Regions from separate parts of the Microbispora sp. CA-135349 genome, predicted to be linked through region 1. Evidence: predicted binding sites of a transcription regulator. Region 1 holds the regulator's gene; each other region holds the start of a gene.
The links. The regulator HrcA, encoded in region 1, represses chaperone genes, less so after heat shock. The targets are predictions, from matches to a motif close to TTGGCACTCTCNNNNNGAGAGTGCCAA.
Positions count from the first base shown of each region.

Region 1 (9,889 bases):
CGAGACGGTGCATTCGGCCACCCGCCCGGCGCCGTCGGTCACGTCGATCCGCTCCCCGGGCCGCAGGCGGCGCACGGCCGCGGCGTGCCGCCCCTCCGGCCCGTCGAGGACGAACGTGTCCGCCGGCCGCCCGGCCGCGTCCGACAGGAACACGGGAACAGTCATCCGATCAGCTCAGCGGCCGTTGAAGGCGTCTCGCAGGCGGGAGAAGAAGCCCTGCTGGCCCGGGGAGAACTTGCCGGGCGGCCGCTCCTCCCCGCGCAGTTTCGCCAGCTCGCGCAGCAGTTCCTCCTGCTGGGGGTCGAGCTTGGCCGGTGTCTCGACGTTCACGTGGATCAGCAGGTCGCCCCTGCCGGTCTCGTTCAGCCGCTGGACGCCCTTGCCGTACATGGGGATGACCTGACCGGCCTGGGTGCCGGGCCGCACGTCGATCTGCTCGTCGCCGTCGAGGGTCTCGACCGTCAGCGACGTGCCGAGCGCGGCGGCGGTCATCGGAATGTGGACGGTGCAGTGCAGGTCGTCGCCGCGCCGCTCGAAAATCTTGTGCGGCCGCTCGACGATCTCCAGGAACAGGTCTCCGGGGGGGCCGCCGCCGGGGCCGACCTCGCCCTCTCCGGCGAGCTGGATGTGCGTGCCGTCCTCGACCCCGGCCGGGATCCTCACCTTGATCGTGCGCCGGGTTCTGACCCGCCCCTCGCCCGAGCACTCCATGCAGGGGTGCCGGATGACGCTGCCGTACCCGCCGCACTGGGGGCAGGGACGGGAGGTCATGACCTGTCCGAGGAACGAACGGGTCACCTGCGAGACCTCACCGCGCCCGTGGCACATGTCGCAGGTGTCGGGGTGGGTGCCGGACGCCGCCCCCGAGCCCTGGCAGACGTCGCAGAGCACGGCCGTGTCGACCGTGATCTCGCGGGTCGTGCCGAAGGCCGACTCCGACAGGTCGAGTTCGACCCGGATGGTGGCGTTGCGGCCCCGGCGGGCACGCGAGCGGGGCCCGCGCGTCGCGCCCGCCGAGCCGAAGAAGGCGTCCATGATGTCGCTGAACGGGAAGCCCGCGCCGAAGCCGGCGGCCCCGGCCCCGGCCCCCGCGCCGCCACCGAACGGGTCGGCACCCATGTCGTACATGCGGCGCTTGCCCGCGTCGGACAGCACCTCGTACGCCTGGTTGATCTCCTTGAACCGCTCTTGTGTCTCCGGGTCGGGATTGACGTCCGGGTGCAGCTCACGGGCAAGACGGCGATACGCCTTCTTGATTTCTTCCTGGCTGGCGTCGCGCCGTACGCCAAGGGTCGCGTAGTAGTCGTTGGACACTTATGACCCCGCCAGGATCTGGCCGACGTACCGCGCCACCGCGCGTACCGCACCCATCGTCACCGGATAGTCCATTCGTGTCGGGCCCAGCACTCCGAGCCGGGCCAATTCTTGGTCGCCCGAACCGTACCCGGCGGCCACGATGGAGGTGCCACGCAGCCCGCTGTAGGGGTTCTCGGATCCGATTCGGACGGTGATGTCGGACAGCCCGCCGGTCTCGCCCAGCAGGCGGATGAGGACGACCTGCTCTTCCAGCGCCTCCAGCACGCCGCGCAGGCCGACGCTGAAGTCGGCCGCCGCCAGATTGGCCGTTCCGGCGAAGGCGATCTTCTCCTCGTGCCGCTCCACGAGCGTCTCGAGCAGCACGGAAAGGATCGTGGCCGCCGCCGGCCTGTCCTCGGGCGGCAGCCGCTCGGGGATGTCGGCCACGGTATCCGGCACCTGCGACAGCCCGCACCCGTCCAGGCACGCGTTGAGCACGGCGCGCAGGTTGGCGATGCGGTCGTCGCCGACGGCCTCGGGCAGGTCGACCACCCGCTGCTCGATGCGCCCCGTGTTCGTGATCAGCACCAGCATGACCCGGCGCTCCGCGAGCGGGACGATCTCCACATGGCGTACCGACGACCTGGTGAGCGAGGGGTACTGGACCACCGCGACCTGACGGGTCAGCTGCGCGAGCAGCCGCACCGTGCGCATGACGATCTCGTCGAGGTCCACCGCCCCGGCGAGGAAGGTCTCGATGGCCCTGCGCTCCGCGCTCGACAACGGCTTGATCTGCGACAGCCGGTCGACGAACAGGCGGTATCCCTTGTCGGTCGGCACCCTGCCGGCACTGGTGTGCGGCTGCGTGATGTATCCCTGCTCCTCCAGCGCCGCCATGTCGTTGCGGATCGTCGCCGGGGAGACGCCGAGATTGTGCCTGTCCGCCAGGGCCTTGGACCCCACCGGCTCGTTGGTGGACACGTAGTCCTCGACGATGGCGCGCAGAACGGCGAGCTTGCGGTCGTCGAGCAATGTGTCACCTCCCTGTGCCTGGAAACACCGACTCTGGCACTCTGTGTTCCCGAGTGCCAAGTGTACGGCTACCACCCCACGTGGTGCGATAACGCAGTGGGTACCAAGACAGCGCAGGGCACCGGGACAGCGCAGGGCACCGGGACAAGCGGGCTGCAAATCGACGGCAAGTGGCATGGTCGATTCTTCACTTCATGTACGAGAATCAGAACCCCACTCCGGCCGACGTCACCATGCGGGTCCCCCGCCCCGCGCCCGCCGCGCCGCCCGGCGCGACCCTGCGGATGCCGCACCCCGTTCCCCCGCCGTACGGCGGCTCCCGGCCCATCCGGCCCCGCCTGCTGTGGGTCTTTCTCTCCTGGGCGCTCTTCCTCGTCCTGCTGGTGGCGGGGGTGGGGGGTTTCGCCGGCGGCCTGTTCTCCACGATCGGCGACATCGCGCCCACCACGACCTTCTCCGGCGGGGAGTCGGTGAGCGTCGCGCTCGACCCCGCGGACAAGCCCGCCATCTACGCGGCGGTCGACCAGCCCACCGACGTCAGCTGCCGGCTCGGCGACGGCACCGACCCGCGGCTACGGCTGACCCGGCCGGCCGCCTCCCAGACGGTCGCGCTGAACGGCACCACCTGGGAGCTGCTGTTCGAGGCCGACGTCCCGCAGGCGGGCACCTACCAGGTCGCCTGCGACGGCGACGGGGTGAGGTTCGGCGTCGGCAAGCAGCTCACCGGCGACATCGGCAAACTGGTGGGCGGTGCGCTCGCGCTGCTGGCGCTGCCCGTCGTCGGCTTCCTGGCCGCGGTGATCGTGACGATCGTCGTGCTGGTGCGCCGTTCCGGAGCCCGCCGCCGCATGGCGTGATTTGCTAGCGTTCCCCGCATGTACGGGCGGGACGTACTTTCCGGAGACTGGCGGCGGCCACGGCGGGGGCGGATCCCCGAGATTCCGGCCGAGCCCGACCTCGTGGTCGAGGACGCCGAGGGCCGCTTCTGCGGCGCCGTGGTGGCCTGCGACAAGGAGGCCGTGACGCTGGAGGACCGGTTCGGCCGGCGGCGGGTGTTCCCGCTGACCCCCGCCGGGTTCCTCCTCGACGGCGAACCGGTCACGCTGGTGCGCCCCCAGGCCGGCCCGAAGGGGCCGCTGCGGAGCGCCTCGGGATCGATCGCGGTCGAGGGCCTGCGTGCGCAGGTCGCCAGGGAGAGCCGCATCTACGTCGAGGGCGTGCACGACGCCTCGCTGGTCGAGAAGATCTGGGGGCACGACCTGCGGGTGGAGGGGGTCGTCGTCGAGTTCCTGGAGGGCGTCGACGACCTCCCCGCGATCGTCGAGGAGTTCGCCCCCGGGCCGGGCAGGCGGCTCGGCGTGCTCGTGGACCACCTGGTGCCCGGTTCCAAGGAGAGCCGCATCGCCGCCCGGGTCTCCGGTGACGAGGTGCTCGTGGTCGGGCATCCGTTCGTGGACATCTGGCAGGCCGTGAAGCCCCGGGTGCTCGACATCCCGGCCTGGCCGGACGTGCCGCGCGGCGTGCCCTGGAAGGAAGGCGTGATCGCGGCGCTCGGCTGGCGGATGGACCCCCAGGAGGCGTGGCGGCACATCCTCGGCCGGGTGACGACCTACGCCGACCTGGAGCCCGAGCTGCTCGGCCGGGTGGAGGAGCTCATCGACTTCGTGACGGCTTCGTGAAGGCCCCCGTCCTGCCGTTCTGACCTCGCACGACGGGCCGGACGCCGTCCGGCCTCGAATCGACCCGAGCATGAGAGACGATCATGAGCGAGCGGAGCGAGATCCCCGGTCAGCCGTACGTCTCCCGGCCCGGCCCGAGGCAGGGCAGCGACGACGCGAGGGTGGCGTCGCGGGCACACCTGTTCGGGCTGGCCAACCTGGTCTCGTGGCCGCTGGGCATGGTCGGGATACTGCTGGTCTACTACACCCGCGGGCGCCGGTCCCCCTACGTGCGCCACCAGGCGGCGCAGGCGCTGAACTTCTGGCTCACCCTGTCCATGGTGATCATCTGCTTGATCGTGAACTGGCTGACGCTGTTCGTCGGCTCCCTGCTCGGCATCTTCGTGGTGTTCCTGATCGTCTGGGTGTACGGCCTCGTGATGGGCGCCGTCGGGGCGATCGCCGCCCGGAGCGGGAGGAGTTTCCGGTATCCCCTCACCGCGGCCGTCTTCTGACCGTCCTACGGGGTCAGGTCGCGGACGACGGCGTCGGCGAGCAGCCTGCCGCGCAGCGTGAGCACGGCCAGGCCCGCCTTGAAGGCCTCCACTTCGAGCAGCCCGTCAGCCAGCGCCCGCGCGCAGGCCGTACGCGCCTGGGGGGCGAGGCCGGCGAGCGGGAATCCCGAGGCGAGGCGCAGCTCCAGCATGATCCGTTCGACGGCCCTGTCCTCCGCCGCCAGCACCTCCCTGGCGTGCGCGGGCGATGTCCCGGCCGCCAGGCGGGCGGCGTACGCCGCGGGGTGCTTGACGTTCCACCAGCGGGTGCCGCCGACATGGCTGTGCGCCCCCGGTCCGGCCCCCCACCAGTCACCGCCGGTCCAGTAGAGCAGGTTGTGGCGGCAGCGCGCCTCGTCGCCCGCCGCCCAGTTGGAGATCTCGTACCAGCTCAGGCCGGCGGCGGTCAGCAGCTCCTCGGCGATCAGGTAGCGGTCGGCCGCCACGTCGTCGTCCGGCATCGGCAGCTCGCCACGCCTGATCCGGGCGGCGAGCCGGGTGCCGTCCTCGACGATCAGGGAGTACGCCGAGACGTGGTCGGGCCCGGCCGCCAGCGCGGCCTCCAGGCTGGCCCGCCAGTCGTCGTCGCTCTCCCCCGGCGTGCCGTAGATGAGGTCGAGGTTGACGTGCTCGAACCCGGCCGCGCGAGCCTCGCGTACGGCCTCGGCGGGCCGGCCGGGGGTGTGCCGCCGGTCGAGGACGGCGAGGACGTGCTCGCCCGCGCTCTGCATGCCGAAGCTCACCCGGGTGAACCCGCCCGCCCGCAGTTCCTTGAGATAGGCCGGGTCGACGGACTCGGGATTGGCCTCGGTCGTCACCTCGGCGTCCGGCCGCAGGCCGAACTCCTCGCCGATGGCGTCGAGGATCCGTACGAGGTCGGCGGCGGGCAGCAGGGTCGGCGTGCCGCCGCCGAAGAAGACGGTCTCCACGGGCGGCGCGGCGTCTCCCAGCACGCGCCGGGCCAGCCGTATTTCCTCGACCGCGGTCGCGGCGTAGTCACGCTGCGCGGCGCCGGGGCCGAGCTCCGCGGACGTGTAGGTGTTGAAGTCGCAGTAGCCGCAGCGCGTCGCGCAGAACGGCACGTGGACGTAGAAGCCGAACGGACGGGAACCGAGCCCGTCGAGGGCTCCGGACGGCAGCTCGCCGCTCGCGGGGACGGGATCTCCGTCGGGAAGCACTGAAGGCACGCTCTCCAGTCTGCCGTCACTCGCGCCCTGCCATCGACGCCCTGATCATCGGGTCTACGGTCGCGGCGATTCAGGCGGATTCGTCACGAGCAAGCCCGCCACCAGGACGCACGGCCCCTGGGGATCCTTCCACCGGCGATGTACCCGCTTTCGCGCGGCCGAGTGGAGCAGAGTGACGCTATCCACCTTTGTCACACTCGCCCCATATCGCGCGATATGTCGTGCCGGATTATTCTAATGCGCGCCCACGTGGCCGCCGCACAACGCCATGACAAATCATCGCCCCCTTGAGGCCAGTCGCCGTGCACGCCGCGGAGTGGAACACTCGGTGATTCCCCCAGCGCCCGGGGGAAGTGTTCCGATCTCTCCCGCGGAAACTCAAGGCTGCGAGTCGCTTTTATTCGCCGATCGCGAGGGGATCAACCCGGCCGAATGCGTCGATCTTCAATTCATGGGCAAGGGCGTCGCGAACACGCTGCTCGAACCCTCGGCCCGCGAGCGTTTCCGGTCTCGGACACGGCCGGAGCCGCAGTGCATGCACGGATCGCCACAAGCGGCTTCAGACGCAGGTTTATCGGGGGTAACCATGTGCGACAGCGACCGGGCGAACGACGAGGCGAGCGAGCTCACGCGACGCCGGTTCATCCAGTTCTCCAGCCTGGCGGGCACCGGCGTGCTCGCGAGCATAGGCATACTTTCCGATGCCGAGCACGCGCTGGCCGCGCCTTCATTGCAACTCGCCAAAGGGCCTGATCCCAAGGAGTGCGGCAAGACCACCGATTCGGACTCCCTCTGGCGGCTCAGCCAGAAGTGTCACAGCAAAAACACCTGCCGGCAGAACCATGCCGACTACGTGGTGATGGGCGGCACCAAGAGCAAGAAGAAGTACATCAACTATATTCTCGTTCCCACTCAGCGGATCAGCGGGATCGAGTGTTCCTGGATCTGCGGCAGCAGTGCACCGAATTATTGGAGTGCCGCAGACTACTATGCCACCCAGCCTCCCACCGTGGTGCCCACGCCGGTGGGATTGGGCATCAACTCGAAGCAGGCCAGAGGTTTCAACCAGCTGCACATCCATATGGCAAGGGCGCGGTGGGAGTCCTGGCACGACCTCGCCGCCCAGGACAACCTGGCCGCCAGAACCGTGGCGAAATGGGCGGACTCGCGCGTGTCGGTCCGAGGCTTCAGCGAGAAGCTCGGGATCATCCCGCACACCTACCGAGTGCTCATCTGGCCGGGATTCCACCACGACAATCTCTTCGCCATGCTCAGGACCATGCTGAAGCACGCTCTCGGGCATGGGGGAACCACCGCCAAGGCCCAGGCGCTCATGCAGTACCAAACGCTGATCGTGATACCTCGGCCCGCCGGAGGCTATTACATCGTCAACAGCGACAAGAGTGTGCGGGACCCGAACAACCCTCATCTGGTCGGAACCGACACCTGCGACCCGTTGCTTCTCATGCATCCTTGAGCCGTCACCGCTCGCCCGGCGATCCAGCCCTGCCGCCATCGGATGCGCGGCCGGTCCACGGCGGAGACAGAAGTCCGCAGAGCGTCAGGAGCTGCGCTCGTCGGGCCTCGGCGGCCAGTCACGGAGGGGCGGATACACGCCCTCCGGGCCGCCTGCGCGACCCACCGGACCGCCAAGCGGCCGGGCGCACCCGTGGGCAGCGAAAGCGGCCCTTTGATCATTGCGGCACCATTGGCTCATGGCCAACCTGGTTGTGGAGATCCACGTTCCGCTGCATGACAGTGAGTCTCTTCCGGAGACCGCCTACGCCTTCCCTTGGATCGACGAAATCGACGAGTTTCTGTTCGGGATAGAGGAGCAAGGGCAGGCGGAGGTCTTCGACGACAGCGAGGAGTTCGGCGATGTGTACGTCTTCTTCATCACCGGTGCGGATGAAGACACGCTCTTGAGCGTCGCTTCGCGTGCAGCGGCCCTGGACGGGGTGCCCCACGGCGCGTTCGCCATGGTCACTGATGATGAGGCCGGCGAGTTCGGCTCAGGGCGCCGGGTGAACCTCCCTCTGCTCTGATGCGCCCGGTGCGCGGGGCTTCCCGCCGAAGGTCCCTGACGCGCCACGTGCCCCCACATCGGGGCTGGGGGGCCGGGATCCCCGAGATGACACGTAATCCGATCAAGGCCAAGGCGGGCTCCGGCGACCTGGAGGGAACCGGGCCGACGGGCAGCCAGGGTGGTCACGGCGTGCGGCCGAGGTAGGCGAGCAGTCGCCGGTGCGCGGGCGCCTCGGCGGGCGCGGCGACCTCGGGGCCGAAGACACCGGGCAGCCGGTAGTCGTCGATGCCGCCCATGCCGTGCATCACCGCCAGCAGTTCCTCGCAGAGCCGCTCGTCCACCCGGTCCTCCTGGCCGGTGGCGACGGCGAGGTCGACGCCGTGGACGAGGATCTCGGTGAAGTGGATCATCGCGGCCATCGGCCCGGGCAGCGCGCCGAGCGAGATGCGCACCGTGCGGCCGAGCGCTCCTTCTCTGTGCCACGCATCCCGGTCGGCGTCCGCGGCGGCGGCGAAGGCCGCCTGCGGGTCGTCGCCGAGCCAGTCGGCCTCGTGATCGGCTCCTGCGTCGGCGCCGGTGAGCTCCGCGGCGAAGATGCGCATGCCGCCCACGGTGTGGTTGAGCACGGCGCGCACGTCCCACCCCGAACACGGCGTGGCCGCGTCCCATTGGTGGCTTCCGATGCCCTTCACGATGCCCGCCGTCATGGCGATGGCGCGGTCGATCTGCCCGATGATGTCGCTCATGTCCTACCCTTCCATAAACTAACGCCAGTTAACTTACGACCATAAGCTAACATATGTAAACATGAGCATCGAGGGACAGCGGGCGCGCAACAGGCGAGGAGAGGGGGGCCGTCTCCGGGAGGAGATCGTCACGGCGGCGACCGCCCTGCTGGAGGAGACCGGCAGCGAGGACGCGATCACCCTGCGCGGGGTTGCGCGGCAGGCCGGGATAGCCGCGCCGTCGATCTACGCGCACTTCGCGGACCGGGACGCCGTCGTGGACGCCGTCGTCGCACGGGCGTTCGCCGAACTCGACGCCGCGCTGGCCGCCGCCGTCGAGGGCGTGGACGATCCGGCGGCCCGATTGCGCGCCCTGTGCGTGGCCTATCTCGCCTTCGCCGAGGAGCGGCCCCACCGCTACCGGGTGGCCTTCGAGCGGCGCCGGAGCGGCCCGGCGAAGACCCGGACGATGGAGGATCTCTCAGGCGTGCAGGCGTTCGGCCGGCTCGTCACCGCCGTCGCCGAGGCCGGCGGTGACGGCTCCCCGGAACTGGACGCCACCGCGTTGTGGGTGGCCCTGCACGGCTACGCCGTGCTCAGCGTCGGCGTCCCGGCCTTCCCCTGGCCCGCCAGGCAGCGGATGCTGGACCGGCTCCTCGCCCGGTTCGCCTGATCAGGAAGGGCACTCCTCCGTCTGTCCTCTGCGGTCGAACTCGGCCCGCGGGATCAGCGCGTCGACGAGTTTTCCCTTCCTGTCGTCGTACTCCTTGACGAGCACCGTGCCCGGCTCGCGCCTGAGCTTGTCCGCGTCGCCGGGCTGAAACTCGGCGTGTGACGTCGAATAGCTGTTGTCGTTCGTCCAGCCGTATGCCCAGTAGGTGACGGTGGGATCGAGCGACGGCAATTCCCGATCGGCCCGCCAGCCGTCGCCGGGAGCGTCGAGCCGGAAGGACGCCGTCTCACCCGCCACCCGGGGAGCCAGATAGGAGGCGTCGACGATGGACGGATCGGCCGGCTCCGTCCCATCGGGGTCGTACGTCGCCGGGGTGGGGTCTTCCGGGTACCGCTCGTGATAGATGGTCACGCCGTCCGGCTGCCGCCCGCACCAGGCCAGGACGATGACGAGGTGCCCGGCCCGGTCCACGCTGAGACCGGTGATCCCGTTGGTGGGAACCGTGCAGCCGGTCGCCCCGAAGGCGATCGATCCGACCACGAGCAGGCCCGCGAGGCGTCTCATGCGGCCACGGTAGATCGCTCCGCGGCCGGGACCGAGGGCCGCGGGCATTTCGTGATCAGCTTGCGACCGCGTCGGTCCGGCTTCCGAGCACGCGCTCGGCGACCCGGTCCCACTTGTCGCTGTGGCCGGGCAGGGCGAGGATCCGCAGCAGCAGGTTGCGGTCGCCGTGGTAAG
Region 1 is NZ_CP192001.1:2,596,627-2,606,515, reverse strand. Features, by position in the region: gene ACQPZZ_RS12315 (16S rRNA (uracil(1498)-N(3))-methyltransferase) at 1-165, opposite strand, end outside; gene dnaJ (molecular chaperone DnaJ) at 175-1,314, opposite strand; gene hrcA (heat-inducible transcriptional repressor HrcA) at 1,315-2,328, opposite strand; gene ACQPZZ_RS12300 (hypothetical protein) at 2,523-3,185, shown strand; gene ACQPZZ_RS12295 (DUF3097 domain-containing protein) at 3,204-4,007, shown strand; gene ACQPZZ_RS12290 (DUF4870 domain-containing protein) at 4,091-4,501, shown strand; gene hemW (radical SAM family heme chaperone HemW) at 4,507-5,727, opposite strand; gene ACQPZZ_RS12280 (CDP-diacylglycerol diphosphatase) at 6,056-7,204, shown strand; gene ACQPZZ_RS12275 (hypothetical protein) at 7,443-7,772, shown strand; gene ACQPZZ_RS12270 (TIGR03086 family metal-binding protein) at 7,936-8,499, opposite strand; gene ACQPZZ_RS12265 (TetR/AcrR family transcriptional regulator) at 8,561-9,151, shown strand; gene ACQPZZ_RS12260 (hypothetical protein) at 9,152-9,715, opposite strand; gene ACQPZZ_RS12255 (MOSC domain-containing protein) at 9,771-9,889, opposite strand, start outside.

Region 2 (9,889 bases), 1.3 Mb from region 1:
GCACTACTTCGACTGGGACCTGCTGCGCGGCAACCTGCGCCAGATGATCGACAACGGCCGGCCGCAGGTCCATGAGCCCGCCTACCAGCCCGACCCGGCCGACTACGTCAGCTGGGAGTACGCCCGGGGCTACGTGGACGGCGTGATCGACACGGAAGAGAGCCGCTGACTGTCCACGTCGGCCACGAGCGCACCGAGCAACCGGACGGCGGCGTCCGTGCCGCCGACCGGCTCACGGCGGGCGAGCGCGTCGAGGACGGCGTCCGTCCGCATTACGTCGCCCTCCACATCGGCATCGCCGTACGACCGCAGGTGGCGGGCCGTACGACGACGTTTCGTGGTCACGCAATCGACTCCAACTCGGCCAACTGCCGGAGCCTGGCGAGCGCGCGATGCTGCGCGACCCGGACAGCCCCCGGTGACATGCCGAGTACATTACCCGTCTCCTCGGCGGACAGACCCGAGATCACCCGCAGAATGAGGAGCTCGCGCTGCGTGTCGGGGAGCCGGGAGAGCAGGTCCCGGGCGTGCTGCGCCTCGATGTAGCGGACCACCGTCTCCTCCGGTCCCGGGCCCTCGTCAGGCCCGTCCGGCAGGTCCTGCGTCGGCACCGCCGAGCGGACCGAACTGCGCAGGGCGTCGGCCACCTTGTGCGAGGCGATGCCGAAGACGAACGAGGCGAACGGGCGGCCCATGTCGCGGTAGCGCGGCAGCGCCGACAGCACCGCGATGCACACCTCCTGGGCCACGTCGTCGGCGATGTGGTATTGACCGGACACCCTGCCCAGTCGGGCCCTGCAGTACCGGACCACCATCGGGCGCAGATGTCCCAGCAGTGATTCGATCGCGGTGCGGTCTCCCTGTACGGCAAGGCTGGTCAGTTCCCTGAGGTCGGACTCATCCGATCTCGTCGCAAGCCTTACCCCAGTTGCGGCGTCGGCGACGCATCCCTCGGTCACGTTAGGCATGATGCCCGCCGCGATCGTTCATGTCGTCATGGTTGACGGCTACGGATTGGTCACATTGATGCGCTGATAACGCTCCGTAATCATCAGATCACTCGCTCGTTGGAACATTCCAACCAGAATGCCCAAAAACGAGAGATATACGCCTGATGGCTTGACAGGGAAAAAGAAGTATGCCAATCAGATGCCCTTTGCCCGCGGCCCCGCTTCGCGTGCCGGCGTCCTCTCCCGGAAAGCGGAGCGCCCCGCGGTCCACCCTTGCGGGCGGGCGCGGGGCGCGGGGTACTGCGGGACGAGCGGCCGGCGGCCGCCACCCGGTCTCGATCAGTGGCCGTGACCGTGTCCGTGACCGTGACCGCCGCCGGCGGCCGGAGCCTCCTCCTCGGGCTTGTCCACGACGAGGGCCTCGGTGGTGAGCAGCATGCCGGCGATGGACGCGGCGTTCTGCACGGCCGAGCGGGTCACCTTGACGGGGTCGATGACGCCCTGGCCCACCAGGTCGCCGTACTCACCGGTGGCGGCGTTGAGGCCCTCACCGGCGTTCATCGCGGCGATCTTGGTGGTGACGACGTAGCCCTCCATGCCCGCGTTCTCGGCGATCCAGCGGGCGGGCTCGATCAGCGCCTTGCGGACGATCGAGACGCCGGTGGCCTCGTCGCCGGTCAGGCCCAGGTCGTCGAGCTCCTTGGACACGTGCACGAGCGCGGAGCCACCGCCGGAGACGATGCCCTCCTCGATCGCGGCGCGGGTCGCGGAGATCGCGTCCTCGAGGCGGTGCTTCTTCTCCTTCAGCTCCACCTCGGTCGCGGCGCCGACGCGCAGCACGCACACACCGCCGGACAGCTTCGCGAGACGCTCCTGGAGCTTCTCACGGTCCCAGTCGGAGTCGGACTGCTCGATGGCCACCTTGATCTCGCGGACGCGGTCCTCGATCGCCTGGGCGTCGCCGGCGCCGTCCACGATGGTGGTGGTGTCCTTGTTGACCACGATGCGGCGGGCCGTGCCGAGCACCTCGAGGCCGACGTGCTCCAGCTTGAGGCCGATCTCCTCGCTGACGACCTGGCCGCCGGTGAGGATGGCGATGTCCTGCAGCATCGCCTTACGGCGGTCACCGAAGCCGGGCGCCTTGACGGCGACGGAGGTGAACGTGCCGCGGATCTTGTTGGTCACCAGGACGGCCAGGGCCTCGCCCTCGACGTCCTCCGCGATGACCAGCAGCTGGCGCTTGCTCTGGGCGACCTTCTCCAGCAGCGGCAGGAAGTCCGCGATGGAGGCGATCTTGCCCTGGGTGATGAGGATGTAGGGGTCCTCGAGGACCGCCTCCATGCGCTCGGAGTCGGTCACCATGTAGTGCGACAGGTAGCCCTTGTCGAACTGGAGGCCCTCGGTGAACTCCAGCTCCAGGCCCATCGCGTTGGACTCCTCGACGGTGATGACACCGTCCTTGCCCACCTTGTCGAACGCCTCGGCGATCAGGCCGCCGATCTTCGCGTCCTGCGCGGAGATCGTCGCGACGTTGGCGATCTCCTTCTTGTCCTCGACGTGGCGGGCGCTGCCGAGCAGCCGCTCGCTGACGGCCTGGGCCGCCTTGTCGATGCCGCGCTTGAGTCCCAGCGGCTGCGCGCCGGCCGCGACGTTGCGCAGGCCCTCGCGGACCATGGCCTGGGCCAGGACGGTCGCGGTGGTGGTGCCGTCACCCGCGATGTCGTTGGTCTTGGTCGCCACTTCCTTGGCGAGCTGGGCGCCCAGGTTCTCGTACGGCTTGTCCAGCTCGACCTCGCGAGCGATGGTGACACCGTCGTTCGTGATCGTCGGGGCACCGAACTTCTTGTCGATGACGACGTTGCGGCCACGCGGGCCGAGGGTCACCTTGACAGCGTCGGCGAGAGCGTTGACACCACGCTCGAGAGCGCGCCGCGCGTCCTCTTCGAACTCCAGGATCTTCGGCATTCAGGTCTCCTTGTGAGCGCGCGGAGCCCCGGGCGCGTGTCCCGGGGCTCCACTGGCCGACGCGGCCTACTTCTCGATGATGGCGAGCACGTCGCGGGCCGAGAGCACCAGGTACTCCTCGCCGCCGTACTTGACCTCGGTGCCGCCGTACTTGCTGTAGAGGACGACGTCGCCCTCCTTGACGTCGAGCGGAATGCGCTTCTCGCCGTCCTCGTCCCAGTTGCCCGGACCCACAGCGAGGACGCGGCCCTCCTGCGGCTTCTCCTTGGCGGTGTCCGGGATGACCAGGCCGGAGGCGGTGGTCTGCTCGGCCTCAAGCGGCTGGACCACGATGCGGTCGCCAAGCGGCTTAACGGGAACCTTGGTGGCGGTCGTCACGATCGGACCTCCCCTTCAGATTGCGATGAATGAGCTGAAGAGGCGACCAGCGGCCTGCCGTCGCGGGTGTCAGACCTGTCTCGTCGCTATTGGCACTCTCGATGGGAGAGTGCCAACACGAAACAGTATGCAAGTGGCGCGTGACAGTCAACACGAACCGGCATCGCAGGTCAGACGCGGGAGGCGTACGACCCGGAGCGGACGTCGTCGACGATGCCGGGGCGGCTCGGCTCCCAGCCGAGCACCTTCCTGGCGAGGTCGCCGCTCACCACCTGACTCAGGGCCAGACCCTCGGCGAACGGACGGCCGAGCACCTCGCCCGCCTCGTCGATCGGCCAGGGCACGGCCCTGCCCGTGCGGCCCGCCGCCGCGGCCGCGTCCGCGACGCTCACCGCCTCCTCGGCGACGGCGTGGAAGAGGCTCCCCGGACCGGCCTTCTCGATCGCGAGCACGAGCAGGTCCGCCAGGTCGTCGACGTGCACGGTCGCCCAGGTCGGCACCGGGCCGCCCGCGTGGACGTACCGGCCGTCCTCCCCCTCGGGGGAGGCGAGCAGCGTGGGGATTCCCGCGCCCCGGCCGTACACGATTCCGGGCCTGACGACGACGCCGCCGGCGTCCAGCACGAGCCTCTCAAGGCGCGGCCGGTAGCGGGAGGCGAGGATGGGGTCCAGCGGGGCGTCCTCGTCCGCCGCCTCGGTGGTGGTGCCGAGCACCCAGACGCCACTGGTGTAGACGAGCCGCGCTCCGCCGCCGGCCAGCGCATCGATCGCCGCGACGTCCACCGCCTCGTCCCCGACGGGGTTGGCGGCGTGCACGACGACGTCGATGTCCGGCGTCACCGCCGCGCGGAGCGTCCCGGGTTCGTGGATGTCGCCGTGGCGCACCTCTCCGGGTACCGCGGTCTCGCGGGCCTTCGGACGAACGAGCGCGACGACCTCGTGGCCGCGTTCGGTGAGGCGCTCCGCCAGCACCGAGCCGATGTACCCCGTCGCGCCGAGCACCAGCACCTTCATTTTTTCCACCTCGAACACTTCGACGTTTTACTGTTCGACGTAGACGGTAACGTATGCCGGGCCAAAACTTCAACGTCGAAGTGTCGGTTACGATGGCGGGTGGAGGAGGAGCGGCGGAGGACCCAGGCCGCACGCGCTATGAACGACACCCTCGCGAACGACACCGCCGGCGGGGACGCCGCCGGCCCGGACATCACCGGTACGAACCCCACCGGCACGGGCACCACGGGCACGGGCACCGCCGGCGACGACGCCGTCGACCAGATACTCGGCCAGTGGGCCCGGGCGCGTCCGGACGTGGACTGCTCGGCGATGGGGGTGGCGGGGCGGATCTCCCGTGCGTCCCGGCTGCTGGAAAAGGGCATCAAGAAGTATTTCTCCGGACACGACCTGGAACCGTGGGAGTTCGACGTGCTCGCGACTCTCTTCCGGTCCAATCCCGATCACCGGCTCTGTATGAGCGAACTCGCCACGGCCGCGATGGTCAGCTCGGCGGCGCTCACCAACCGGGTGGACCGCCTCGTCGCCAAGAGGCTGGTGCACCGGGAGGTCTCGCCCTCCAACCGCCGCATGGTCCTGATCACCCTCACCGACGAGGGGCGGGCGGTGGTCGACGCGCTGCTGGAGGGTCATGTGGCCAACGAGGAGCGGCTGCTGTCCGGCCTCACCGACGACGACCGGGCACAGTTGTCCGGACTGCTCTGCAAGCTGCTCACCTCGCTCGGCGACGTCCGCTCCCGCTGACCGGCGGACACGGCCCGCGTGACACCCTCGCGCGGCCTTCCCGCTCCCGTCGCGCTCCCCGGCCCACAGCCGGAGCACTACGGACGAATCCGATAGCGTCGCGGGCGTGGACCTGGACGCCTTCCGCACGCTGCTCACGCCCGCCGGGCACGGGGCCCTGGACGAGGCCGTGAAGATACTCGCCGACGGCGCGGATCCGGTGGCCGCCGCGAGCGCGCTGCGCCGGAGCCACCCGGCGGACCTGGCGGCGGCGGCGCTCACCCAGGCGTCGCTGCGGCGGCGGGCCGAGGCCAAGTTCGGCCCCGACGCCGCCGTCATGTACTTCACCCCGCACGGACTGGAGCAGGCCACGCGCCCCGAGGTCGCCGCACACCGCGCCGCCAGAATCCAGGCCGCCAGAAACCGGACCGCCGGAATCCGCGCCGCCGGAGAGGCCACCGCGCAGGCCCCCGGGGAGGCCGCCGGGGAGTCGGAGGGCGGCCCGGCCGTGCTGGACGTCTGTTGCGGAATCGGCGGCGATCTCCTCGCCCTCGCGAGGGCGGGCTGCTCCGTGAACGCCGTGGATCTCGACCCGCTGACCGTGGAGATCGCCCGCGCCAACGTGGCGGCGCTCGGCCTGTCGTCCACGGTCGAGGTCCGCACGGGCGACGCCGCGATGGCCGACCCGGGCGGGTACGACCTGCTGTTCGCCGACCCCGCCAGGAGAGGCGCGAGCGGACGGACCTTCGATCCGAAGGCCTACTCCCCCACGTGGCCGGTCGTGCTCGACCTGGTGGCCCGCGCCCCGGCGGCCTGTCTGAAGGTGGCCCCCGGCATCCCGTACGAGTTCATCCCGGAGGGCGCCGAGGCCGAGTGGGTGTCGTACCGCGGCGAGGTGAAGGAGGCGGCGATCTGGACCGGGATGGGATCGGGCGGCCGGCGTGCCACTCTGCTGCCGTCCGGAGCCACGCTCACGGAGTCCGGCGCGGAGGCGGAGACCGGGCCGGTGAGCCGTTACCTCTACGAACCCGACGGCGCCGCGGTGCGGGCCCATCTGGTCGCCGAGGTCGCCGCTCTCGTGTCGGGCCGCCTCGTCGACCCGCGGATCGCCTACATCACGAGCGACCGTCTCGTACGCACGGAATGGGCGTCCCGTTACGAGGTGACCGACGTCATGCCGTTCTCGCTCAAGCGGCTGAGAGCGGCACTACGCGAGCGGCGCGTCGGCACGGTGACCATCAAGAAGCGCGGGTCCGCCGTCGACGTCGAACGACTGCGCAAGGATCTGCGACTTTCCGGAGACAATTCCACGGTGATCGTGCTCACTCGCATCGCGGAACGACCGTTCGTCCTGCTTTGCCAGCCCGTGACCAGCACTGACGGGTGAAACCGGAGCAATTCAGCGGCAATTACCGCCTTTCTCATTCCACGCCTGATGGCCGCGGGCCAGGGCCTAAAGTTGGCCGTCGGGCATGCCGCCTGTTCGTTCATCTGCGCGAGACCGGGCCGAACCGACGTTTCGGCGAGTGAAGGAGCATTCTCGGTGGAGCATTCCAGCCACAACCTCCTCCAGGCGGGCAGCCAGACCGCGATCTCCGATCGGATGCGCGAACTGCTCGCCCGGGCGGCGCAGGACCACGTCTACGAGCAGCGAACGCAGGGCGCCGTGCTTGACGAGATCCGCCAGCGGCTGGAGGGCATGGAGTGGCTGCTGCGCGAGGTGCGCGAGCGCGAGCTGGGCGGCCTCGGCGCGGCACTCGAAGCGATCACTCAGCGGCTCGACGACATGGCGGTAAGGCCGCCCGCCTGGGCCGAGGGGCTGGCCCAGCATGTGGAACTACTGCGCGACCATGTCGATGAGGCCGGCGGCCGGACCCAGGGCCTCGCCGACCGCATGGCGGACTTCACCCACCGGCTCGGCAAGGTCCAGGGAAGCATGGAGGCCGCCGCCGGGCGTTTCACCCGGATCGACAAGACCCTCACCGCACTCACCGAGCGCACCGAGCGGCTGGAGGCCGTCGTCGTCGAACGGCTGGACGCCGTCGGAGGCCGGATCGAAGCGGTGGAGAGCGGCGTCGAGACGGTCGGCGAGCGCGTCGGGAGCCTGCCCGCCGATCTCGGCATCGGGGAACTGCGCGGCACCGTCGCCGGTCTCGGTCACGCCGTCGAGGGCATGGACGCCACGGTGACCGCGCTCGGCGCCACCGTGGACGGCGCCACCTCCACCATGGCGGGGCTCGGCGCCGCCGTGGACGGCATGAACACGACGGTGGCCGGGTTGAGCGCCGGCGTCGGGGACGTCGCCGCCGGCGTGGACGAGATGAGCACCACGATCGCGGGTATGAACGCCGACCTCACCCTGGCGGCGGGGGCCGTCGTGCCCCTCGCCGAGGCGGTGCGCAGCAGGCCCGACCGTGAGCAGATCGCCGAAACCGTCTCGGACGCGGTCACCCGCGCCATGGAACCGGCCCGGGGCGACGTCGCCAGGCGGCTCGCCGCACTGGAGGAGACCATGCTGGCGCTCGCCGAGGTCCTCCTGCGCCCCGCCCGCGGCCACACGGACTGACCGCCGCGCCGGACTCGTACGAGGCCGGGCGTGCGATCAGACGTTGACGACGCTAATCGGGAGCGACGAGTCGGCCGGGATCTCCAGCGTGGAGGGCCTGACGCCGGCCGCCACCAGATTCGCGCCGAGCGCCGCCACCATCGCGCCGTTGTCGGTGCACAGACCGGGCCGCGGCACCCGCAGGCGCACTCCGGCCGCGTCGCAGCGCTCCTGGGCCAGGGCCCGCAGCCGCGAGTTGGCGGCCACGCCGCCCCCGATCAGCAGGTCCTTCACGTCGTAGCGGGCGCACGCCTGCAGGGCCTTGCGGGTGAGCACGTCCACGACCGCCTCCTGGAACGACGCGGCGACGTCGGCCACCGGCACCGCCTCGCCCGCCGCCTCGCGGGCCTCCACCCAGCGCGCCACGGCCGTCTTCAGACCGGAGAAGGAGAAGTCGAGAGTCCCGTCGTCGTACTTGCCGCGGGGGAACGCCACCGCCGTGCCCGACCCCTCACGGGCGGCCCGGTCGATGTACGGGCCGCCCGGGAACGGCAGGCCGAGCACCCGGGCCACCTTGTCGAACGCCTCCCCCGCCGCGTCGTCCACCGTGGACCCGAGCGAGATCACGTCCTGCGCCACGTCGGGCACCAGGAGCAGCGAGGAGTGCCCGCCCGACACCAGCAGCGCGATCGACGGCTTGGGCAGCGGGCCGTGCTCCAGCTGGTCCACGGCGACGTGCGCGGCGAGGTGGTTGACCCCGTAAAGCGGGACGCCGAGCCCCAGCGCGTACGCCTTGGCGGCCGCCACACCGACGAGCAGCGCCCCCGCGAGACCCGGGCCCGCGGTGACGGCGACCGCGTCGATGTCGGAGAAGCGCAGCCCGGCGGCGGCCAGCGCGCCTTCGACCGTGGGCGTCATCGCCTCCAGATGGGCCCGCGAGGCCACCTCCGGCACCACGCCGCCGAAACGGGCGTGCTCGTCCATGCTGGAGGCGATGGTGTTGGCCAGCAACGTGTGGCCGCGGACGATGCCCACGCCCGTCTCGTCGCAGGACGTCTCGATCCCCAGCACGATCGGCTCGCTCATGCCCCGCCCCCCACTTCTTCGTGTCCTGGCCCGAGGTCCTTCACCATCGTGATGGCGTCGGTTCCGTCGTCGTAGTAGCGCCGCCGCAGGCCCAGCCGGCGGAAGCCGAACCGCTCGTACATCGCCTGCGCGGGCGGATTGTCGGCGCGCACCTCCAGGAACACCGAGACCGCGCCGCGTCGTACGGCCTCGGTGAGCAGCGCGTTCATCAAGGCGGTCCCGACGCCGGCGCGCCGGTGATCGGCGAGGACGGCGATCGTCTGGACGTCGGCCTGGTCACCCGCCGCCGCCAGGCCCGCGTACCCCACGACGCGGTCGCCCAGCTCGGCGACCACGTAGTGCCGGGTGCGCGGCTGGTCGGCCAGCTCTCCGCGCATCATGGCCTCGCTCCACGCGTCCGTGGGAAACGTCGTCCGCTCGATCTCCATCACGGCGGGCAGATCCTCGTGGGTCATCTGGCGCAGCACAGCCTCAACCTGCCTCACGACGTGCCCCCGCGGCCGATCACGCCGTCACCCTCTTCGGCGCCCCGGGCACCTGTGCGTCCGGACGCCGCAGGTAGATGGGCCGCGGCGGACCGAGCACGGCCAGCTCCCGCGCCTTCTCGACCGAATCCACGCGTCCCTCGGGCACGCGGGCGATCTCGGCCGCCTCCTCCTGGCTCAGCGTCGCGAGATGCTCGGCCGCCAGGGCCGCGAGCGCTCCGGCAGAAGGGTGCTCGGGACCGCGCACCCGGTCGGCGCCGATGACATCGGCGTACATGGCGCCGCCCGCGCCGATCACGGGCAGTTCGCCGGGCAGGTCGTGCGGCCGGTCCACGCGCGGCCCGTCGAGCCGCGTGCGCGGGTCGCCGTACCGGGCCCAGAAGACCTCCTTGCGGCGCGCGTCGGTCGCGACGAGGAACGGCCCGCTCTCCCGCGCGGCGTACGCGAGGGCGTCGAGCGTGCACACCCCGAACGCCGGGAGACCGGCGGTCAGGGCCAGCGCCGTCGCGGTCATCAGGCCGACGCGCAGGCCGGTGTACGGCCCGGGCCCGGTCCCCGCGACGACGGCGGTGACGTCCTTGAGCGTCACACCGGCCTCACGCAGGACATGCTCGACGGCGGGCGCGAGGAGCTCCCCGTGCCGCCGCGCGTCGATCGTCGTCGACTCCGCCACCACACGCTCGCCGTCGTACAGCGCGGCGGTGACGGCGGGAGTGGCGGTGTCGAAGGCCAAGACAAGCACGA
Region 2 is NZ_CP192001.1:1,248,878-1,258,766, reverse strand. Features, by position in the region: gene ACQPZZ_RS06365 (DUF5319 family protein) at 1-169, shown strand, start outside; gene ACQPZZ_RS06360 (anti-sigma-D factor RsdA) at 130-345, opposite strand; gene ACQPZZ_RS06355 (sigma-70 family RNA polymerase sigma factor) at 342-968, opposite strand; gene groL (chaperonin GroEL) at 1,290-2,915, opposite strand; gene groES (co-chaperone GroES) at 2,982-3,293, opposite strand; gene ACQPZZ_RS06340 (NAD-dependent epimerase/dehydratase family protein) at 3,464-4,306, opposite strand; gene ACQPZZ_RS06335 (MarR family winged helix-turn-helix transcriptional regulator) at 4,445-5,050, shown strand; gene ACQPZZ_RS06330 (class I SAM-dependent methyltransferase) at 5,157-6,416, shown strand; gene ACQPZZ_RS06325 (hypothetical protein) at 6,573-7,595, shown strand; gene tsaD (tRNA (adenosine(37)-N6)-threonylcarbamoyltransferase complex transferase subunit TsaD) at 7,632-8,660, opposite strand; gene rimI (ribosomal protein S18-alanine N-acetyltransferase) at 8,657-9,145, opposite strand; gene tsaB (tRNA (adenosine(37)-N6)-threonylcarbamoyltransferase complex dimerization subunit type 1 TsaB) at 9,165-9,887, opposite strand.
Region 2: groES (co-chaperone GroES) is a predicted target of HrcA. The motif match lies at 3,383-3,409, and genes of this name have one in related genera.

Region 3 (9,889 bases), 3.3 Mb from region 1:
CCCGCAGGGCCGTGGTGGTCGCTGAGCACCGCCATCATGACGTACAGCGCCGTCGAACCGCAGGCGCCGGCGAGCGTGAAGCCGGCCAGCGTGAAGGGGAGCGCGTGCCCGGACGCGACGAGGAGCACCCCGGCGTTCATCCCGGTCAAGCCGGCCCAGGTGACGGCGCGGCGTCCGAACCGCCTGGTCAGCGCGGGCAGGGCCAGCCCGCCTGCGATGCCGCCGAGCGCCATCCCGGTGCCGTGCAGCCCGGCGACGGCCTGGGACACGCCGAGCTCGGCGCGCAGGAGAGGCAGGGCGGCCGACAGGCCGTACAGGTAGGTGGCGAAGGTGGCGAGCTGGAGGTAGATCAACCAGGTGGGACTGTCTCTGGTGACCTTTATGTTGCGGTCCAAAACCAGGAAAGGGTAGCGCAACGGATCATCCGCGGACGAGAGCCGATCATCCGGTGCGGCGGCCGGCGCAGCGTTCGGCGCGGCGCGGGAGCAGAGCTCAGCGCAGCGCGGCGAGCTGGTCCTCGAACCAACGCTGGGGCGGCAGGGCGGTCGCGGCCTCCCGCAGCCGCAGCCCGCGGGTGAGCCGCTCCTGCTCCGGCAGCGTCAGCGCCTCGTGCAGTGCCGCCGCCGTGCCGGACACGTCGTAGGGGTTGACCAGCAACGAGTCGGCCCCCAGCTCGGCCGCCGCGCCCGCCTCCCGCGACAGCACCAGCGCGCACCGGGGCGACAGGATCGGGCCCTCCTTGGCCACCAGGTTCATGCCGTCCCTGATCGGGTTGACGAGCAGCACGTCGGCGAGCCGATAGGCGGCAAGTGAGCGCGGGTAGTCGTCGTTCACGTTGAGGATCAGCGGATCCCAGTCCTCGGTGGCGTACTCGTCCTCGATCTCCTTCGCGCAGCGCTGCACGGCCGCCGTGTACTCGCGGTACTCCGGCAGATCGTGCCGTGAGGGGTAGGCGAACGCGAGATGGACGACCCGGCCGTGCCACTCGGGGTGGGCGGCGAGGAACTCCTGGTAGGCCCGCAGGCCGCGCACGATGTTCTTGGACAGCTCGGTGCGGTCGATGCGCACGATCAGCTTGCGGTCGCCGACATGGTCCCTGATCGCGGTCATGTGCGACTCGACGTCCGGCTCGGCCGCCCGCGCCCGCAGCGTCTCGCCGTTCACCCCGAGCGCGTGGACGCCGATCCGGGTGGTGCGCCCGTCGAACGTCACCGTACGGGCGTCGCGGTCCACCCGGGCCCCGAGCAGCGTCTCACAGCAGTCCATGAAGGCACGGGCCCAGCGCGCGGTGAGGAACCCGGCGTGATCGGCGCCGAGGATGCCGGTCAACACTTCCGCCATGACGTCCCCGGGCAGCAGCGCGAAGTACTCGGGCGGGGCCCAGGGCGTGTGCGAGAAGTGGGCGATGCGCAGGTCGGGCCGCTCCACACGGAGCATCGCCGGGGTCAGCGTCAGGTGGTAGTCCTGCACCATGACGCGCGCGCGGTGCGCCGCCTCCTCGGCCAGGGCCAGCGCGAAGGCGCCGTTGTACGTGCGGTACGACTCCCACTCCCGGCGGAAGCGCGTGCCGAACTCGGGGGCGAAGGGCGTGTTGTAAAGCAGGTGGTTGACGAACCAGAGGGTCGAGTTGGCCACGGCGTTGTAGGCCCGGTGGAAGACCGCGGGCGGAATGTCCAGCATGCGGATCGGCCCCGTCTCGAAGGCCCGGTCGAGCCGCCCGCCGGGCGCCTGGCGCACCGCGCCCCGGTCGCCGTCCGACAGCGCCGCGCAGACCCACAGGACGTCGGTGTCCCTGACCACCTCGGACAGGCCGGAGACGAGCCCGCCCCCGCCCCTGCGCATGGTCAGGCCGCCGTCGTCCGACAGCGTGAAGGACACCGGGCCCCGGTTGGACGCGATCAGAACGGTGCTGCTCATCTTGGGGTTCCCTCGATCAGAGCGGGCGCGCATGCCGGAAGATTAATAAAAGCCGACCTCCGTCAATAGGATGTCAACCGATCGCGGGAGGGCTGAATACGGCATGGCACTGGACGACACGACCGAGGACCTGGCCCGATCGGCTGCCCAGGGGGACCATCGCGCGCTCGGTGAACTGCTGCGGCGCATCGAGCCCGACGTGTTGCGGCACTGTGAGCGGCTTCTACCGTATCGGCAGGACGCCGAGGAGGCCGCGCAGGACACGCTGCTCGCCGTGGCGCGCAACATCGCGAGGTTCGAGGGGCGGGCCAAGTTCAGTACCTGGCTGCACATCGTGACCGTGAACTGCGCGAGGACCACCTACCGCACGCTCAAGCGGCGCTCGTCGGAGCAGGCGGAGGAGCTGCCCGAGCAGCGGCCCGATCCCCGGCGGGTGAGCGTCATCGCCGGGTCGCGGCTCGACCTGCTCGACGCGATGGAGGCGCTTGAGGCCGAGCGGCCCGACCTCGCTCAGGCGCTCGTGCTGCGCGACATCTGCCAGCTCGACTACGCGGAGGTCGCCGACCAGCTGAAGATCCCCCTCGGGACGGTCAAGTCCCGTATCCACCAGGCACGCAAGTACGTGCAGACCGCTCTTGGCGAGGCGTACGGCTGATACAAATCGTCTCATGATTTGAGACGACGGAACGGACACAGGGGACGCCGGGGTACAGTGCTAGTGCCGCGATCGGCGCGATTCGCCCGCACGGTGCGGCACTTCACGGACCTTCTCGCGAAGGTCCCACAACTGAACATGCTCATCCAGAGGGGTGGAGGGACCGGCCCTGCGAAGCCCCGGCAACCTCCCCGGTGTCGTACTCGTGCCCACGAGGCCCGGCCGGGACAGGTGCCAATTCCGGCTCGCGGCCAGGGTGGTCGCGAGCGAAGATGAGGGAAAGGCCTCGCTTCATGGCGCACACCAGCACTGCCGCTAACACTGCCGCTAACCCCGTCGAGTTCGGCCCCGCCACCGGTCTTTCGTGCCGCGAGTGTGGCGCTCTCTATGACCTCGGCCCGATCTTCGCCTGTACGGAGTGTTTCGGTCCACTTGAGGTGGCGTACGAGTTCGGCGAGATCCGCCGGGAGGACATCGAGTCCGGCCCGGCGAACATCTGGCGGTACCGCTCCCTGCTCCCCGTCCCCGCCGACGTGGCGGTCAAGCCCAACCTCCAGCCCGGCTGGACCAAGCTCGTGAAGGCCGACAGGCTGGCGGCCGAGCTCGGGCTGCGGTCGCTGCACGTCAAGGACGACTCCGGCAACCCCACGCACTCCTTCAAGGACCGGGTCGTCTCGATCGCGCTGGAGGCCGCGCGCAACTTCGGCTTCCACACCCTGTCGTGCTCCTCCACCGGCAACCTCGCCGGCGCGGTGGGCGCGGCGGCCGCCCGGGCCGGGCTGGACTCCTGCGTGTTCATCCCCGCCGACCTGGAGCCGGCCAAGGTCACCATGGCCGCGGTGTACGGCGGCCGCCTGGTCGCCCTCGAAGGCACCTACGACGAGGTGAACCGCTTCTGCTCCGAGCTCATCGGTGACGAGCTGGGCGAGAAGTGGGGCTTCGTCAACGTCAACCTCCGGCCTTACTACGCCGAGGGCTCCAAGACGCTGGCGTACGAGATCGCCGAACAGCTCGGCTGGCGGCTGCCCGACCAGATCGTCATCCCGGTGGCCTCGGGCTCACAGCTCACCAAGATCGACAAGGGCTTCCGTGAGCTGATCAAGCTGGGGCTGGTCGAGGAGCGGCCCTACCGCATCTTCGGCGCCCAGGCCGAGGGCTGCTCGCCGGTCTCCCGGGCCTTCAAGGCCGGGCAGGACGTGGTGCAGCCGGTGCGGCCCGACACCATCGCCAAGTCCCTGGCGATCGGCAACCCGGCGGACGGGCCGTACGTGCTCGACATCGCCCGGCGGACCGGTGGCGCGGTGGAGGACGTGAACGACCAGGAGGTGGTGGAGGCGATCCGCCTGCTGGCCAGGACCGAGGGTGTCTTCGCCGAGACGGCGGGCGGCGTCACGGTCGGCGTGCTGCGCAAGCTCGTGCGCGAGGGCCGCCTCGACCCCGACGCCGAGACCGTGGTGCTGAACACCGGCGACGGGCTCAAGACGCTCGACGCGGTGGCCGAGCACGCCCGTCCCACGGCCGTCATCCGCCCCTCTCTCGACGCGTTCCGTGCGGCATTCGCCAACTGAAAGCGTTTCACAAGGCCCATCGGCAGCAACGAAAGCGAGCGAACAATGAGCGTTTCCGTACGGATTCCGACGATTCTCCGGACGTACACCAACGGAGCCGCGGAGGTGAGCGGAGAGGGGGGAACGCTCCGCGAGGTCCTGCAGAAGCTGGACGCGGACTACCCCGGCATCGGCGGGCGCATCCTGGACGAGACGGGCAAGATTCGGCGTTTTGTCAACGTCTACGTCGGGGAAGAGGACGTCCGATTTGTTGACGGCCTCGACACCGCCACTCCGGACGGGGTGCAGATTTCGGTCATCCCCGCCGTCGCCGGAGGCTGAGCCGCCGCACCGGGGCTGAGCACCTGAAGTGCACTTCTACCGTGAAGAAGTCATACGGTGCTATGACAAAAGGTGCAGCTCTCAACTATTCACCGGTAAAGTGAATATTCTTCGGTGCCGCTTTGAGCGAACGCCAAGTAGTAGTTTGCGGATTGACTCTGTTGTCCTACGCCTTGACGCGGGTATGGTCGAGGACGATCGACGAAACCGGGGGCTTCTTGGGTGTGGTCCCCAGCCCAGCAAGAGGAGTCGGAAGTGGCGCAGGGCACCGTCAAATGGTTTAACGCGGACAAGGGCTATGGCTTCATCGCGGTAGACGGTGGGAAGGATGTGTTCGTCCATTACTCGGCAATCATGATGGACGGCTACAAGGCCCTCGAGCAGGGTCAGCGGGTTGAGTTCGACATCACGCAGGGTCAGAAGGGCCCACAGGCGGAGGCCGTTCGGGCCGTCTGATCCCGTCAACGACCATCGAAAGGCCCGGCTCGCGGCCCCCGCGAGCCGGGCCTTCCGCTGTGTTTCCCGCTTCGCTCGTCGGGGCGCTCACTTCCGGCGGGGGTCGTGCCGGAGGCGCGCCAGGGGCGCGGCCCTCGTCGCTGCTTGGTCGCTTCGCTCCCGCGCAGCTCCTCAGTCCAGACCGGCGGCGCGCCCCGACGGCTCGCTCGGTGTTCCCCGCTTCGCTCGCCGGGGGCTCACTTCCGGCGGGGTCGTGCCGGAGGCGCGCCAGGGGCGCGGCCCTCGTCGCTGCTTGGTCGCTTCGCTCCCGCGCAGCTCCTCAGTCCAGACCGGCGGCGCGCCCCGACGGCTCGCTCGGTGTTCCCCGCTTCGCTCGCCGGGGGCTCACTTCCGGCGGGGTCGTGCCGGAGGCGCGCCAGGGGCGCGGCCCTCGTCGCTGCTTGGTCGCTTCGCTCCCGCGCAGCTCCTCGGTCCAGACCGGCGGCGCGCCCCGACGGCTCGCTCGGTGTTCCCCGCTTCGCTCGTCGGGTCGCTCACTTCCGGCGGGGTCGTGCCGGAGGCGCGCCAGGGGCGCAGCCCTCGTCACGTGCTCGCTCGTTCCTCGCTGCGCGCGTTCCTCAGTCCAGACGCCGGCGCGCCCCGACGGCTCGCTCGGCACGCCCTGCTGGGCCGTTCTGGACATACCGTCCAAGCTGGTCAGAGTGGCTTCCGCTTGCACTCTCAGGGGGAGAGTGCTAAATACTTGTTTGGCACTCTGAGGTCGAGAGTGACAACAACCGGGATCGGGGCGATGGGGCCCGCGCAGGGATAGCGGGTCCAAGCCGTCGCGGGCGTCGGCTCGGTCCGTTGAAGACACCCTGCTACTGGGAGGTCTAGCCTAATGGCTGCCAAGATGATCGCGTTTGACGAGGACGCCCGGCGCGGTCTCGAGCGCGGTATGAACCAGCTCGCCGACGCCGTGAAGGTGACCCTCGGCCCCAAGGGCCGCAACGTCGTGCTGGAGAAGAAGTGGGGCGCCCCCACGATCACCAACGACGGTGTCTCGATCGCCAAGGAGATCGAGCTCGAGGACCCGTGGGAGAAGATCGGCGCCGAGCTCGTCAAGGAAGTCGCCAAGAAGACCGACGACGTCGCCGGTGACGGCACCACGACGGCTACCGTGCTCGCCCAGGCGCTGGTACGCGAGGGTCTGCGCAACGTGGCCGCCGGCGCCAACCCGATGGCGCTGAAGAAGGGCATCGAGGCCGCGGTCGAGCGCGTCAGCGAGGAGCTGTCGAAGCTCGCCAAGGACGTGGAGACCAAGGAGCAGATCGCCTCCACCGCCTCCATCTCCGCCGCCGACACCGAGATCGGCGCCCTCATCGCCGAGGCGATGGACAAGGTGGGCAAGGAAGGCGTCATCACCGTCGAGGAGAGCAACACCTTCGGCCTGGAGCTCGAGCTCACCGAGGGCATGCGCTTCGACAAGGGCTACGTGTCCGGCTACTTCGTGACCGACCCGGAGCGCATGGAGGCGGTCTTCGAGGACCCCTACATCCTGATCGTCAACTCCAAGGTCTCGGCGAACAAGGACCTGCTGCCGCTGCTCGACAAGGTCGTGCAGTCCGGCAAGCCGCTGGTCATCATCGCCGAGGACGTCGAGGGTGAGGCCCTGGCCACCCTGGTCGTCAACAAGATCCGCGGCCTGTTCAAGTCCGTGGCCGTCAAGGCTCCGGGCTTCGGCGACCGCCGCAAGGCCATGCTGGGCGACATCGCCACCCTCACCGGTGGCCAGGTTGTCAGCGAGGAGGTCGGTCTCAAGCTCGAGAACGCCACCCTCGACCTGCTCGGCCGTGCCCGCAAGGTCGTCGTGACCAAGGACGAGACCACGATCGTCGACGGCGCCGGTGACGCCGAGCAGATCGCCGGCCGGGTCAACGAGATCCGCGCCGAGATCGAGCGCACCGACTCCGACTACGACCGCGAGAAGCTCCAGGAGCGCCTCGCCAAGCTGGCCGGCGGCGTGGCCGTCATCAAGGCCGGCGCGGCCACCGAGGTCGAGCTCAAGGAGCGCAAGCACCGCATCGAGGACGCCGTCCGCAACGCCAAGGCCGCGGTCGAGGAGGGCATCGTCCCCGGCGGTGGCGTGGCCCTGCTGCAGGCCGGCGCCAACGCGTTCGACAAGCTCGAGGTCAACGGCGACGAGGCCACCGGTGCCGCGATCGTCCGCAAGGCCCTCGAGGAGCCGCTGAAGCAGATCGCCGTCAACGCCGGCCTCGAGGGCGGCGTCGTGGTGGAGAAGGTCCGCAACCTCCCGGCTGGTGAGGGCCTCAACGCCGCGACCGGCGAGTACGTCAACATGTTCGAGTCCGGCATCATCGACCCGGCCAAGGTCACCCGCTCGGCGCTGCAGAACGCGGCGTCCATCGCGGCGCTGTTCCTGACCACCGAGGCCGTCATCGCCGAGAAGCCCGAGAAGGAGAAGGCCCCCGCCATGCCCGGCGGCGGCGACATGGACTTCTGATCCATCTGCCTGCTTCGTCTCATCGGAAGGGCGGTTCCCCCTCGGGGGAGCCGCCCTTTCCCGTTTTACGCCCCAGGCTCAGGTGAGGCGCCTGACCCAGCGGGCGCAGTCGGTCTGCATCGCGTATCCCGCCGCCGTCCAGGCGTGGTGCGCCAGGGCGTTGTCGTGCAGGACCATCGCGTCCGCGCGGAACGCGCCGAATGCCCGGAACCGCTCCTCCGCGGCTTCGATCAACCGCGAACCGATGCCCATGCGCCGGTGGGCGGGGTCCACGGCGAGCCGGTAGAGGTGGGCCCGCCAGCCGTCCCATCCGGCGATGAGCGTGCCGACCATGCGGCCGTCGATCTCGGCGATCAGCAGCGCCTCGGGATCGCGCTCGATCAGAGCCACGACCTTGCCGGCGTCGTCGTGCCTGTCGGTGTTCTCGGCGGCCTCACGCCAGAACCGCAGGACGGTCTCGACGTCCTCGGAGACGCCGTTGCGGATTCGTACGTCCGGTGCATTCATCGCAGCTCCTCGGGCAGCTCGCGGCTGTGCAGGATGGCCAGGGAGGTCACGGCCCGGGTGAGAACCACGTAGAGGCGGGCGAGGCCGCGCTCCTCGGCCTCCGCGATCGCGGCCGGCTCGGCGACGATCACATGGTCGTACTCCAGGCCCTTGGCGAGCGTCGCCGGCACCAGCAGCACCCGGTCGTCGCCCACGGAATCCGGGCCGAGCACCGTGTGCGGCACCGCGGCGGCCTCCAGGGCCGCGGAGAGCGCGGGAAGCTCGGCGTCCGCCGCAATGACCCCGATGGAGCCCTCCTGTGCGAGGGCGTGCCGTACGGCCTCGGGGAGGGCGGCGGCGACGTCGGTCTCGCGGCGCACGGACAGGGAGCCGGCGCCGGGGCGCAGCGAGCGCGGCGGGGCGAGCTCGGGCGCGACGGAGGGCAGCAGCCGCGCGGCGAAGTCGAGGATCTCGCGGGGCACGCGGAAGCCCAGCGTGAGCTCGGTGACCTCACCCCCGGGCTGGCCGAGGTGGTCGAGCACGGTCTTCCAGGAGCGTGCCGACCAAGGGGTGGTGCCCTGCGCGAGGTCGCCGAGCACGGTCGCCGATCCGGTGCGGCAGCGGCGTCCGAGCGCGCGCAACTGCATCGCCGACAGGTCCTGCGCCTCGTCCACCACGAGATGCCCCTGTGACGGGGTCCGCTCGATCAGGTCGCCGAGCTCGTCCAGCAGCGCCGCGTCGGCGGCCGTCCACTTGGCCGAGCGATGCGACTTGTACGGCTTGCGCCACACGATGAGCTGCTGCTCCTCGGGCGTGAGGTCCGATCGGGCGGCCCTGGCGAGGAACTCCGCGTCCGACAGCAGCCGGAACAGCACCTGCTCGGGGGTCAGCTTCGGCCAGACGGCGTCGAGCACGGCCTTGACCGGCTTCGAGCGGGCCACCGCGTCCTGCACCCGGTCGTCGGGCGACTCGCCGCGCCGTTCCATCTGGACGAGCACGGCGTGGGCGAGGCGCTGGGCCAGGGTGGCGCGTCCCGGGCCGTACCTCGTCGTGCCGCGCAGCGAGGCGACGATCTCGCGGACCTCGTGGTCGGGCACCCGGTAGCGGTTGACGCCCTTGGTGAACAGCACCCCTTCGACGGGCTTCGTGACGTGCAGCCACAGCGCCCGCTTCACCACCTCGGCCATGCGGGCGTCGCCCTTCACGGCCGCCACCGCGGGGTCCTCGGGATGGGCGTGGTCGCCGAGGACGCCGGCCACCGTCTTCTGGTCGACCTTCACCTCGCCCAGGGCGGGAAGCACCGAGGAGATGTACGCGAGGAAGGCCCGGTTGGGGCCGACGATCGTCACGCCCGCGCGGGACAGCTTCTCCCGGTGGGTGAACAGCAGGTAGGCCGCGCGGTGCAGGCCCACGGCGGTCTTGCCGGTGCCCGGCGCGCCCTGCACGCAGACGGTCACGCCGAGGTCGGCCCGGACGATCTCGTCCTGCTCCGGCTGGATGGTCGCCACGATGTCCCGCATCGGGCCGGTGCGGGGCCGCTCGATCTCCTCGGTGAGCAGCCTGCTCTGCCCGAGAGCCCGGCCGTCGAGCGGTTCGTCCTCGTACGCCGTGAGGTCGCCGCCCTGGTAGCCGAATCTGCGGCGCAGCCTGATACCCATCGGGTCGGCGGGACCGGCCTGATAGAAGGCACGGGAGATCGGGGCGCGCCAGTCGATCACGAGCGGGCGGCTGCTCTCGTCGTGGACGTGCCTGCGGCCGACGTAGACCGTGGTCGGCAGGTCGTCGTCGAACGCGCGGTCCAGGCGGCCGAAGAACAGCGGAGTGTCGGGGTGATCGGCCAGGGCGGCCACCCGCTGGTCGAGCAGGCCCTGCAGGACCTGCTGCGACACCCAGTCGCCGGCGGCGTCCGCCGACAGCGACTGCGCGTGCTCACGCATCGCTCGCAGTGCGGCGCGGGAGGCCGCGAGATGGGCGCGCTCGGCT
Region 3 is NZ_CP192001.1:7,985,550-7,995,438, reverse strand. Features, by position in the region: gene ACQPZZ_RS36790 (MFS transporter) at 1-395, opposite strand, end outside; gene ACQPZZ_RS36785 (alpha,alpha-trehalose-phosphate synthase (UDP-forming)) at 493-1,917, opposite strand; gene ACQPZZ_RS36780 (RNA polymerase sigma factor) at 2,021-2,572, shown strand; SAM riboswitch class I at 2,712-2,851, shown strand; gene thrC (threonine synthase) at 2,866-4,140, shown strand; gene ACQPZZ_RS36770 (MoaD/ThiS family protein) at 4,186-4,461, shown strand; gene ACQPZZ_RS36765 (cold-shock protein) at 4,717-4,917, shown strand; gene groL (chaperonin GroEL) at 5,798-7,420, shown strand; gene ACQPZZ_RS36755 (GNAT family N-acetyltransferase) at 7,499-7,927, opposite strand; gene ACQPZZ_RS36750 (HelD family protein) at 7,924-9,889, opposite strand, start outside.
Region 3: groL (chaperonin GroEL) is a predicted target of HrcA. The motif match lies at 5,629-5,655, and genes of this name have one in related genera.